Regions from separate parts of the Paenibacillus sp. FSL E2-8871 genome, predicted to be linked through region 3. Evidence: predicted binding sites of a transcription regulator. Region 3 holds the regulator's gene; each other region holds the start of a gene.

Region 1 (3,218 bases), 290 kb from region 3:
ATGTTCAACTCTTTCAACATATCCAAGCTTAACCATCATTGGGTCAGTGATAATTGCGACACGTGTGATATCAGGCATTTTGGTCAGGTACTGAGTAGCGCCTTTTTCGAAATAGATCTTGTCAGGTACTTTAAACCATTGCATATTCACGGTACGACGATTCACCCTTTTCACGTTGATCAAATTGATTGCTGTAACGTTTTGCGACACGGAGTTACGACCATAAGATCCACAACCCAGAGTCAACGAAGGGATATTAGTGTTATAGATATCGCCGATCGCACCATGTGTGGAAGGCGAGTTAACGAGAATACGTCCTGTTTGCAGACGGTTAGAGAACTTCATGATTACTTCTTCGTTGTTGGAGTGGATAGCCGAGCTATGTCCCATACCACCAAATTCAACAATTTGAGCTGCGCGTTCGATACCTTGATCTGCATTTTTAACTTTGTAGCAAGCAAGAACCGGGCTTAATTTTTCAGCGGAAAGTGGATATTTAGTGCCTACACCTTCAAGTTCTGCTACCAGGATCTTTGTGCCGGCAGGGACTTGAATGCCACACATTTCAGCAATTTTCACTGCGGATTGACCTACGATTGCTGGGTTAACCGCACATTTATCTACGTTCATTGCTCCACTAGTCAGTTTGGCAGCTTCTTCTTTATTCACAAAGTAGCAGCCATTAGCAATCATTTTTTTCTTCACTTGATCGAAGATTGGTTCTTCGATAATAACAGCTTGCTCGGAAGCACAGATCATACCATTATCAAATGTTTTAGAAAGAATGATGTCCGTTACGGCTTGATCAATATCCGCGCTCTTTTCAATGAAAGCAGGTACGTTACCAGGGCCTACGCCAAGTGCTGGTTTACCACAGCTATAAGCTGCTTTTACCATTGCAGAACCACCAGTTGCCAAGATAAGAGCAACGTCTGGGTTGTTCATCAATGCGTTTGTCTTGTCCATTGTTGGCATTTCAATCCATTGGATACAGTTCTCAGGAGCGCCAGCTTTCACGGCAGCATCATGAAGAATTTTTGCAGCAGCTGCACTACACTCTTGCGCAGATGGGTGGAAACCGAATATAATAGGGTTCCGTGTCTTAATCGAAATCAACGCTTTAAACATCGTGGTGGATGTAGGGTTGGTTACCGGTGTGATACCCATAACAATTCCGACGGGTTCAGCAATTTTTTGGAAGCTATCATAAGCGTTGTCTTCAATAACGCCTACTGTTTTATCGTATTTAATTCCGTGCCAGATATATTCAGTTGAGAAGATGTTCTTCGTAATTTTGTCTTCGTATACGCCGCGTCCAGTTTCTTCTACGGCCAATTTTGCGAGGTACATATGTTTGTCGAGTCCAGCCAACGCCATTGCATGAACGATTGTGTCAACTTGCTCTTGGTCTAGCGCCATGAACGCCTCATGCGCTTTTTTTGCTTTATCCACTAAATTCTGAATATACTCTTCAGCGGTAACTTGTTTAACTTGGGCGGCGACTTCGTTCTTAACTGCCATCTCCCTCGTCCTCCTGTCAATTTTTAGTTGTTTTTCTCTACACATTTATCTTATCACATGATTTCCACCTTGTATAGTGAAATCTTTCACAAAGTATAAAGTTTTTTTGATTTGTTTTCAAAGCGCTTTCATTCGATCATATTATAGTCTTTTTACCATTTTATGTGCTATAAAACCCTTTAAATCTTAGAATTATACTTTAATAAGCAAAATTTCAGCTCCTTTTTATTCCATATATCTAAAATCAGTACACAAAAATATATTCTCTTCATCACAGTCAATTACGATTTTCCTACACTGTAATAATTTCCAATAGATTATCACTATTTCTGAAGATTTATAAATTTATAAATCTTCACAACAAAAAAACCGGCCCCAAAGGGGCCGGTTTTTGCATTAAACTATTCCGCTTTAATCGTATCAAAGAATTTCTCTTGTACTGTTTTAGCTGCTGCTTCTAGCTGGCTCTTGGAATCCGTTCCTTTTTTGGAGAACAGCTCTTGAATGACATTGGACATGGTTGCGTAGTAGTCCTGTGTATTGTATTGAGCTTCAGGTTTACCATCCAAAAGTCCCATAATGTCAGGGCTATATTGGTATACGTTGGTGTACTTGTCATAAACCGCTTTGGTCTTCTTACCAAACTCAGAATCTGCTGAGTAGTAATCTAAGAGTGGCGGGATAAAGTATTTACCATCAGCTGTACGTTGTTGAAGAACTGCATCCAGTGCTTCCAAACCTTTATCAGAGAAGTAATCAAATGTGATATAACGGAATGCCATTTCTTGCTCATCTGGTGTTGCATTCGGATTAATTACGAGGTAATCACCACCAAGTACCCCCGTATGCTTGCCGCCTTTTTCCATAGCAGGCATTGGATATGTGAGCACATCCTCAGGTTTCAGTCCACCTTGATTCAGTGCTTGCTCGATTACGCCATCGGACCCAGCCATTACCATAGCTGTACGACTTTGTTGGAATGCGCCTACAGCATCGCCCCAGCCAAGTGCCCAGTCCTGAGGAATCGCGTTAGCTTCCCATCTAAGTTTCTTGTAGAAATCCAGTGCTTTAACACCAGCATCGGAATTAAAGGTAGCGACAACCTTCCCGCCTTCAACCTTTTGAATTTCACCGCCAGCTTCGAACAGGAAGTTGGTCCAGTTCCAGCCTGCTTCGTTACCTTTACCCATTGGAGCAATACCGGAAATACCTTTTTTGACATCAGCTACGCCTTTAGCCGTATTCAGCATATCATCCCAAGTCCAATCCATTGGTGGGACCGCAACGCCTTTTTCATCCAGCATTTTTTTGTTGATCATAGTAGTTGTTACATAACCTTTTTGAGTTACTCCGAAAACTTTACCATCAATGATGAACTGATTTTGCAGTACTGGGTTAATTTGATCCTTAAATTCGTATTTGTTCCAAAGATCCGTAATGTCAGCAACCCAGCCCTTTTCCACCAGGAATTTAGCTTCTGTAGCATAGGTGTTAAAGAAGGTTGGTGCTTCATTCGCAGCCATTTTGATTCCGATTTCACTTACATTGTACTGCCAGTCGTCTTTAACAATTTCAACATTTGGATATTCAGCCTGGAAACGTTTAATCTTGTCATCTTCTTGCGCTCTCACTTCAGTCAAGTCAGGTGTTGGATAGTGAATCTTGATCGTCACTTTTCTTTGAGTAATGTCATCCAC
Region 2 (3,218 bases), 290 kb from region 3:
CCAGAGCACCTTTCTTGTCGCGTCCGTGCATTGGGTTAGCACCTGGTGCGAATGGTTCGCCTTTTTTACGTCCGTCAGGTGTTGTACCTGTCTTCTTACCGTACACTACATTCGAAGTAATGGTCAATACCGATTGAGTTGGCACAGCATCACGATAAGTTTTGTTTTTACGGATCATTGTCATGAAGGTTTCAACCAATTCTACTGCGATGCTGTCTACAGCATCGTCATTGTTACCGTAGCAAGGGAATTCGCCTTCGGTTTCGAAGTCAATTGCAATACCTTGTTCGTTACGGATCGGTTTAACCTTCGCGTATTTAATAGCACTCAGCGAGTCAGCTGCAACGGACAGACCAGCGATACCGCAAGCCATCGTACGCAGAATGTCGCGATCATGCAGTGCCATTTCGATACGTTCGTAAGAATATTTGTCATGCATATAGTGAATGATGTTCAAAGTGTTAACGTAAGTCTTAGCCAACCACTCCATCATCGGTTTGAAGCGTTTCATTACTTCGTCATAATCCAGATATTCAGAAGTGATCGCTGGGAATTCCGGTCCAACTTGTGCTCCGGATTTTTCGTCTTTACCACCATTAATAGCATACAGCAAAGCTTTTGCCAGGTTGGCACGAGCGCCGAAGAACTGCATTTGTTTACCGATACGCATTGGAGATACGCAGCAAGCAATAGCATAATCGTCACCCCAGTATGGACGCATTAGATCGTCATTTTCATACTGAATTGCACTAGTTTCGATGGAAACCTTAGCACAATATTTCTTGAAGCCTTCAGGCAATCTCTCGGACCACAGAACAGTTAAGTTTGGTTCCGGAGCTGGACCCAAGTTGTACAGGGTGTTCAGGAAACGGAAGCTGTTCTTGGTAACACGAGTGGTTCCATCTTCAGCCATACCACCGATGGATTCAGTTACCCAAGTAGGGTCGCCGGAGAACAGATCATTATAGTCAGGTGTACGCAAGAATTTCACGATACGCAGTTTCATTACGAAATGATCGACAATTTCTTGTACTTGTTCTTCAGTCAAAGTACCTTCTTCAATATCGCGTTCTGCATAGATGTCTAGGAAGGAAGAAACACGTCCCAGGGACATCGCCGCACCATTTTGTTCTTTAACTGCTGCCAGATATCCAAAGTATACCCATTGAGTAGCTTCCTTGAAGTTCGTCGCTGGTTTGGAAATATCCATACCGTGAGCTGCTGCCATTTCTTTCAATTCGCCCAGTGCACGAATTTGCTCAGACAGCTCTTCACGCAAACGAATTACTTCTTCTGTCATGGAATCAACTTCAAGCTCAGTTAGTTGTTGCTTTTTGTCTTTAATCAAGAAATCAATACCGTACAGAGCAATGCGGCGGTAGTCGCCGATAATACGTCCACGGCCGTAAGCATCAGGAAGACCTGTGATAACGCCGGATTTACGTACTGCTCTCATGTCTGGTGTATATGCATCAAATACGCCTTGGTTATGCGTTTTGCGAATGTTCGTGAACATGTCGACGATGTTTTGTGGAAGCTCGAAGCCATAAGCCTTCGTAGCATCGACCATCATCTTGATCCCGCCGAATGGCTGAATGGAACGTCTGAAAGGAGCGTCAGTCTGTACGCCTACGATTTGTTCCTTGTCCTTGTCAATGTAGCCTGGAGCGTGTGAAGTGATTGTGGAGACAGTATCTAGGGAAACATCCCATACGCCGCCTCTTTCTCTTTCTTCCTTGCTCAGTTGAGAAATAATCTTCCATAGTTCAGTTGTGTTACTAGTAGGACCTACGAGGAACTCTTCGTTACCTTCATAAGGCTTAATGTTACTAGCAATAAAGTTGTTAACGTCAACTTTCTTGGACCATTTACCTTTTGTAAAACTTCTCCAACCGGACTTCACTTCATTTACTTCTTTTTCAATCACCGACATGCTAAATCCCTCCATCTATATTTATTATATTTGTAGAGATCGCGGGCTTGAAGGTTGATCCCGTGTCTCGTGATCCCCAAAAGATGTGGTTGTTCCAAATTTCACAATCAACATTTCATATGTGGGACCGTTGTTTATATAAACATTCTAGTTTATTTTCTATAAAAACACTGTGACAAATATCACCTTTCGAGTGATATTTGTCACCTTTATCTAAGTCCACAACTATCCTATTCTCTATTTAACCATTTATTAATTATCAAATCTTCCGTAGAACGCATTACGGTATACATCAGCAAGCTCAGATACCAGTGGCAGCTTAGGATTGGCAGTTGTACATTGATCTTCAAACGCACGGTCAGCCAAGTAATCTACGCGGGATTCGAAGTCCTTAGGATCAAAGCCCAGTTGTTGGAACGATTCTTCGATGCCCAATTTTTTATTCATATCGCGAATAGCATTGATCAGGCTAGTTACACCTTCTTCAGTTGTGCGAGCTGGCAATCCCAGAATACGGGCAATTTCAGCATAACGCTCATCAGCTACGAAGTGCGAATATTTAGGGAACGAAGCGAACTTCGTAGGTTTTTTAGCATTGTAACGGATAACGTGTGGCATAAGGATCGCGTTAGTACGACCGTGAGCAGTGTGGTACTGTCCGCCCCATTTATGCGCCAAACTGTGGTTAATACCCAAGAATGCATTGGCAAAGGCCATACCAGCAAGTGTTGATGCGTTATGCATTTTCTCACGTGCTACTCTGTCGCCTTCCAGCGCCGATTTTTCAAGGTATTGGAATACAAGTTGGATCGCTTTAATAGCTAGACCATCAGTATAGTCACTCGCCATAACAGATACATAAGCTTCGATAGCATGTGTCAATACGTCCATACCTGTATCAGCAACTGCAGTTTTTGGCAAGCTGTATACGAACTCTGGATCAATGATAGCCACATCTGGAGTTAACTCGTAGTCAGCCAAAGGATATTTGGTGTGCTGTTCAGTTGTTTTATCGGTAATAACTGCGAAAGATGTTACTTCCGAACCTGTACCCGAAGTAGTTGGAATCGCTACAAACTTAGCTTTGTTACCAAGTTTAGGGAATTTGTATACCCGTTTACGGATATCCATGAATTTTTGTTTCAGACCATTAAAGTCTGCGTCTGGATGTTCATAGAATAACCACATTCCTTTTGCAGCATCCATTGGGGAACCGCCGCCAAGTGCGATAATGCAGTCCGGTTGGAATCTGTTCATCATTGCAGTACCTTTTTCAACTGTAGTT
Region 3 (3,218 bases):
TGTGTGTTTATCCAAAGTTTCATATCCAATTCAATGATCTAATTATCAGAAACACAAAAGGCTGTAACTTTGCAATCGCAGAAAGTCACAGCCTTTCAGTTATTCGTTATGATCTTAGACTATCGTTTAAGCAGTCCATCAAATGATTCTTGCGCCTTACGACGGATTGCTTCCTCATCTAGCGTTACACATTCTCCATGTTTTACAACCTGTTTACCATTCACCCATACATGCTCAACGTCCTTGGCGCTGGCAGAGTATACAGCATGAGACAACAGATCTGTGTGTGGTAGCATATGCGGCTGGTCTATATCAATCGCGATAAAGTCCGCTTTCTTGCCAACAGCGAGTCTACCCACATCATTTAAAAAGATAGACTTTGCGCCATACTCTGTAGCTATACGCAGCGCTTCCGGAGCTGGAACAGCCGTCGGATCACCACTTACACCTTTATGGATGAGGGCTGCAAGACGCATCTCTTCAAACATATCCAGGTTATTATTGCTTGCCGCACCATCTGTACCCAGTGACACCTTCACACCAGCCTTTAGAAGATCCGTAACCCGAGCCACTCCACTAGCCAGTTTCAGATTACTTCCTGGGTTATGAGACACGCCTACATCATGACGAGCCAGTATCTCGATCTCTTCATCATTCAAATGAACGCCATGAGCAACAATAGACGGACGAGTGAACATTCCAAGCTTCTCTAAATGCGCTACAGGCCGAAGTCCGTAATCCACCACATTCTGCTCCACTTCGCGTTTGGTCTCGGACATATGGGTATGCATCGGTAAATCCAAATCATGTGCCGCTTGTACAAACTTAACAAAGAAGTCCGGTGGGCAAGTATATGGGGCGTGTGGCGAGATCATCGTCGTAATTCTGCCGCCAGCCTTACCATGCCAATTTCGTGCAAAAGAAATCGCTTCCGCAAGCTTGTGATTTTGTACTTCCTCTGGGCATAATCCGATTACGCCTCTCATCAGTACGGAACGGATGCCTGATAATTCGACCACCTCTGCTACTCGGTCCATATGATCATACATATCCAAGAAGGTTGTAGTACCACCTTTTAGCATTTCCAGTACCGACAAGGAGGTTCCCCAGTATACATCTTCTCCAGTGAATTTCGCTTCCATTGGCCACATCTTCTCTTGAAGCCACACCTGAAGTGCTAAATCATCTCCATAACCACGAAGCAATGACATTGCGGCATGGCCATGTGTGTTTACCAGACCTGGCATAAACAGCAGACGACTGCCATCAACAACTTGCACATCATCTTCCATTAAAGGCTCTTCTTTTCCTATGTAAGTGATCAAATCATCTTCAATAGTCATGTATCCGCTCAGAACCGGCTCATCCGTTCCCGGAATAAGAAAACGCCCGCCCTTAATAATCGTTTTACTGCTCTTCATTTCCGCTTTCTTCCTTTCCGTCTTTCAAATAATAAGCAAGGCTTTGCAAATCCGTTGTAAAATCGGCAGCATGAACACGGATATTCGATGGTGTTTTTAGAATCACTGGTGCAAAATTCAAAATCGCCTCAATGCCAGACTCAATGAGAATATCTGCTACATTCTGCGCTTCTGAATCAGGCACAGTAATTATCCCAATTCGAATACCTTGCTCACGAACCGTCTGACCAAGCTCCTCCATCGGTTGAACGGTAAGAGAGTTGATTTTCCGCCCTACCTTAGGTGCATAGGAGTCAAATATAGCGGTAATCTTCATAGTATCTTTCAGATAAGCATTGTAATTAGATAATGCATGTCCAAGGTTACCAGCACCTACTAAAGCCACATTCAATTGTTGATCCAGCTTCAGAATATGACGGATTTTTTCAATAAGATAAGTTACGTCATACCCGATACCTTTTCTACCAAAGTCTCCAAAATAAGCTAAATCTTTACGAATTTGAGCAGGATTTAAATCAAGTTTTTGTCCTAGTTCTTGTGAGGAAACGGTTAATATTTCACGTTTCTGGAGATCATTCAAGAAACGCAAGTACACAGGAAGTCTGCGAACAACGGCTTCTGATATTTTATCCGATTTCATAATTTACCTCCTAATTTAAGTGATATTCTGTTCAAATCCTATCGAAATATCTGCACCTCGTCTCAAGGAAGAGCGGTATTCTTATACCGCCCTTCCTTGTAGAGTGATTAATAAGATCGATGACGTTCTTTTCAAGAAACGCCTCCGTCTTCCAACCACTCCGCTATACGAGGAACCATTTGATCCGTAAGCATATGCTCCATTTTCGGGCCAGGCAACGAATAGAGGAAATACTTCCCATAGTGAGATTCTATCACCCTTGTGTCATACACAATAACAATACCCCGATCTTGCGCTGTCCGTACCAGCCTCCCAAATCCTTGCTTGAAGCGAATAACCGCCTGAGGAACAGACAACTTCATGAACGGATTCTTTTTCTGGGCTTGTAATAACTCAGACTTCGCTTCCGCTAGAGGGTGGTTTGGCGGTTGAAATGGGAGCCTCACGATGGCCAAGCATGTTAATGCTTCACCTGGAATATCTACACCCTCCCAAAAGCTGCTTGTTCCTAATAGTACAGAAGCTGCACTGTCCTGAAAACGGCGGATCAGCTTGCTACGGCTGCCCCCCTCCACGCCTTGACCTAGCACCGTGATCTCTTGTGAGGCTAGAGCCTCTTTCAGAGGATCGTAAACCTGGCGTAGCATCTTGTAAGAAGTAAACAGGACAAGCATCCGCCCACGTGTTGTAATAGCTGCTTCTGCTAGTGACTGTACGAGTGTATCGACAAATCGGGCATCGCCTACACTCCCCTTCACACTAGGGAAATCCCGCGGAATAACTAACAGCGCCTGCTCCCGATACTTAAAGGGAGAAGGCAGGAGTGATGTCATCAGACGCCCCTCTTCCGCAGCTTCATTAAGTCCGAGATTATCAATCATAAACTGGAAAGATTTATCGACAGAGAGTGTCGCCGAAGTTAGCACGATACTTTTCTTCTTGTCGAAAAACAGCTCCTTAAGCTGAGTACTAACATCAACAGGAACGGCATACAGCTGTAGCGATTTACTGCGATAATTTCCATTCGCCTCCAGCCAATATACTACATTCTCATCATTTAATCCCATAAAAAACCGTACTTGCTCACGTATAGAAGCTAAATCCTTAAATAAGCCGCTAATATCGGTAACTAGACTATCTGAGGAAGATTGACCTTC
Region 4 (3,218 bases), 2.2 Mb from region 3:
TCAGTCATATAATAAGTCATTACCACGAAAGCAAGCAATAAAGCCCCAAGTGGCAAAAGCAATCTTTGCGCCATTTTTCGAGCGCGAGCCTGTAGATCTCCCACTGTACGCAACGTTGTGAACATGAGACCATGTACCAAACAAAGAAGGACAACAGTCACACCAGCTACTACGGTATACACATTTACGATATCTGTAAAACTTGCGTACATTTGCATATCCCCATCAATCGGCAAACCTTTGATAAAGCTGGCGAACACCACAGCTAGGAGGAACGGTGGGAGGAAGCTGCCGAAAAAGATACACACATCCCAAGTTTTTTTCCAAGCTATGGAATCCCGTTTACCTCTAAATTCAAAAGCAACACCACGTGCAATCAAAGCTAATAAAGCAAAGACAAAGGGAATGTAAAATCCACTAAATAATGTTGCATACCACTCAGGGAAAGCTGCAAACATTGCACCCGCGGCTGTGATTAGCCATACCTCATTTCCATCCCAGAAGGGTCCGATCGAGTTAATCAGAATCCGGCGCTCAGTATCATTCTTAGCGAGAATTTGTGTTTCCATCCCTACGCCGAAATCGAAACCCTCCAGGAAGAAGAACCCTATAAACAGAACTGCAATGAGCACAAACCACAATTCATTAAGAGACATCATTGGGCGCCCTCCTCGTTATATGGATCATGCGAATCCCCGTGATCGTTATCCATCGCATAAGGACCTTTTTTAATCACTTTCATAAACAAACCAATTAGAACTAATCCGAGAATGGCGTAAATCGCTGTAAAAGAAATAACAGAGAATAGAACCTGACCACTAGTAATGTTAGGCGACACACTGTCTTCCGTTGTCATCAATCCGAATACCGTCCATGGCTGACGCCCGAATTCGGTCATGACCCAACCTGCTGTATTCGCGATTGGAGGAAGCAATATTCCCCATAACATAAACCGCATAAACCATGTGTTTGGACGGTCCATCTTTTTGCGCCACATTAAATACATTGCGTACATACCCATTACGATCATTAACGTTCCTGCTAGAACCATGATCCGGAAACTCCAGAATGTCGTACGTACTGGCGGGATATAGTCACCGGGGCCATAGGTTTGCTCATACTCAGCTTGCAGCTCAAGCATACCTTTAACTTCACCGGAAAATTTACTGTATGAAAGGAAGCTTAGCATATACGGAATTTGAAATTCTCCAGAACTTTCCTGCTTGTCAGGATCAATGTTAGCCCATACGGTCCAAGGTGCTGGGTCACCACTCTTACCCCACAGTCCTTCAGAAGCCGCCATCTTCATAGGTTGAGTCTCAACCAAATACTGTGCTTGCGCATGACCTGCCACGGCTACACCAATAGAAGAAATGATACCTACGATTGCTGCAATTTGAAAAGATTTCTTAAAGAAAGATACATCTTGTTTCTTCAATATCTTATATGCACTAATACCCGTTACGAGGAAGGCGCCTGTTGCATACGCAGCAAGAACCGTGTGCGGGAATTCAACCAGCAATTGTCCGTTCGTAATGAGCGCGAAGAAATCATTCATTTCTGCCCGTCCATTATTTATCTCAAATCCCACAGGATGCTGCATAAAGGAGTTCGCTGCTAGAATCCAGAAAGCGGATAACATCGTACCGAATGCTACCAGCCAGATGGATAACAAGTGCACTCTTTTGGACACTTTGTCCCAGCCGAATATCCAGATCCCAATAAAAGTAGACTCCAGAAAAAAAGCTGCCAATGCTTCGACTGCAAGTGGAGCCCCGAATACATCACCCACAAAACGTGAATAATCAGACCAGTTCATCCCGAACTGAAATTCCTGCAAAATACCTGTAACTACCCCTACTGCAAAGTTGATGAGAAACAGCTTTCCCCAGAACTGTGCCATTCTTTTGTACTCTTCATTGCCTTTTCTAACGTACATGGTCTCCATGATCGCAATCAAGAGCGCTAGTCCGATTGATACCGGTACAAAGAAATAGTGGAATATTGTCGTCGACGCAAATTGTATACGCGACAGCATTACTGTATCCATATTTTTCCCTTCCTTCTCCCCTTTTCGTTAATTATATTGTGTCAAAAATTTAGACGTCATTTTGTGATAAATGTCACACAAAGGGGTACTTTTAACGGTGAAATTCAAATGATTTGTGACAAAAATCACAATTTATCTTAAAAAAAGCAAAAAAAATAAGACGGTTTGACCGTCTTGAAGTTGTTCACTGCTCTATAACAAGCTTGACTCATAAAGGCATTGGTTAGGTAATGGAAATACCCTTCTTCAGCGATTTGAGATCGCCATTCGAATTAAGCAATTGTGGTAGCATCTTCGTGCTGCGAACCATTGGAGAGTCACATAGACGGCAAGAAGGCGCATGTTCAAATGCGAAATTATCCCTCATCCATCCGTTGCATCCATCATTGGTACACGCCCAAATCGCGGTATTTTCTTCCGGTATTTCTTCCAAAGGTTTCTTCCGGTAGTTCATTGCCGTTCCTCCCATCCTGTAAGTCAATAGTGACTAACTAGATATAAAAAGACCGTCCCAACTTTCACAAGCTGGGACGGTTTCTTCTATTATTACAGTTTTACAACGTTTTCGGCTTGTGGTCCACGGTTGCCTTGAACAACGTTGAATTCAACGCGTTGGCCTTCGTCCAAAGTTTTGAAGCCGTCGCCAGTGATTGCGCTGAAGTGAACGAATACGTCGCTTCCGCCTTCAACTTCGATAAATCCGAATCCTTTTTCTGCGTTGAACCATTTAACTGTACCTGTTTGCATGTGTGTTACCTCCACAAATTTAAATTAATATGTTCTTTTTATCTTCAAACAAAGAAAAAATTCACACATTGAAAAAGGTTGTATTACCGAATATAACAGCCCTTTTCAATGCGAAAATTAGGGACTAAATGTATGATTGATATCATATTACCACACCTGATTAGCAAAGGCAAGCTGGCATCCGTATATATCCGTTTCTACCCTAATAAGTATTACCTTCCAATGTAAGGGTTGCCAGTCAGCCCAAAATTGATTAAATCAGCTTATAATTGCCATATTTATCAAAACTTTAGAAGAAATAGATCCCCGATAGCGATACAGAGTATCGCTATTTCAGGAAGCTCTACCTTCTCAACCGAAGGGGTAGTCCGCTCTACTTGTCATTACTGCTATATCATTATATGCCGACTTCCAGCATATT

What was found. The regulator Rex, encoded in region 3, represses fermentation and respiration genes when NADH is low (regulators of the CRP and FNR family bind a similar motif). The targets are predictions, from matches to a motif close to TTGTGAAATATTTCACAA.
Region 1: a site for Rex is predicted at 1,596-1,613, ahead of adhE (bifunctional acetaldehyde-CoA/alcohol dehydrogenase). Genes of this name have one in related genera too.
Region 2: a site for Rex is predicted at 2,023-2,040, ahead of pflB (formate C-acetyltransferase). Genes of this name have one in related genera too.
Region 4: a site for Rex is predicted at 2,164-2,181, ahead of NYE25_RS20820 (cytochrome ubiquinol oxidase subunit I). Genes of this name have one in related genera too.

The regions. Positions count from the first base shown of each region.
Region 1 is NZ_JBBOBV010000001.1:2,727,355-2,730,572, forward strand. It holds gene adhE (bifunctional acetaldehyde-CoA/alcohol dehydrogenase) at 1-1,521, opposite strand, end outside; gene NYE25_RS12590 (ABC transporter substrate-binding protein) at 1,923-3,218, opposite strand, start outside.
Region 2 is NZ_JBBOBV010000001.1:2,724,069-2,727,286, forward strand. It holds gene pflB (formate C-acetyltransferase) at 1-1,933, opposite strand, end outside; gene adhE (bifunctional acetaldehyde-CoA/alcohol dehydrogenase) at 2,186-3,218, opposite strand, start outside.
Region 3 is NZ_JBBOBV010000001.1:2,438,777-2,441,994, forward strand. It holds gene NYE25_RS11210 (amidohydrolase) at 120-1,421, opposite strand; gene NYE25_RS11215 (redox-sensing transcriptional repressor Rex) at 1,408-2,061, opposite strand; gene dinG (ATP-dependent DNA helicase DinG) at 2,193-3,218, opposite strand, start outside.
Region 4 is NZ_JBBOBV010000001.1:4,588,902-4,592,119, forward strand. It holds gene cydB (cytochrome d ubiquinol oxidase subunit II) at 1-659, opposite strand, end outside; gene NYE25_RS20820 (cytochrome ubiquinol oxidase subunit I) at 656-2,050, opposite strand; gene NYE25_RS20825 (cold-shock protein) at 2,274-2,504, opposite strand; gene NYE25_RS20830 (cold-shock protein) at 2,597-2,797, opposite strand; gene NYE25_RS20835 (S1C family serine protease) at 3,217-3,218, opposite strand, start outside.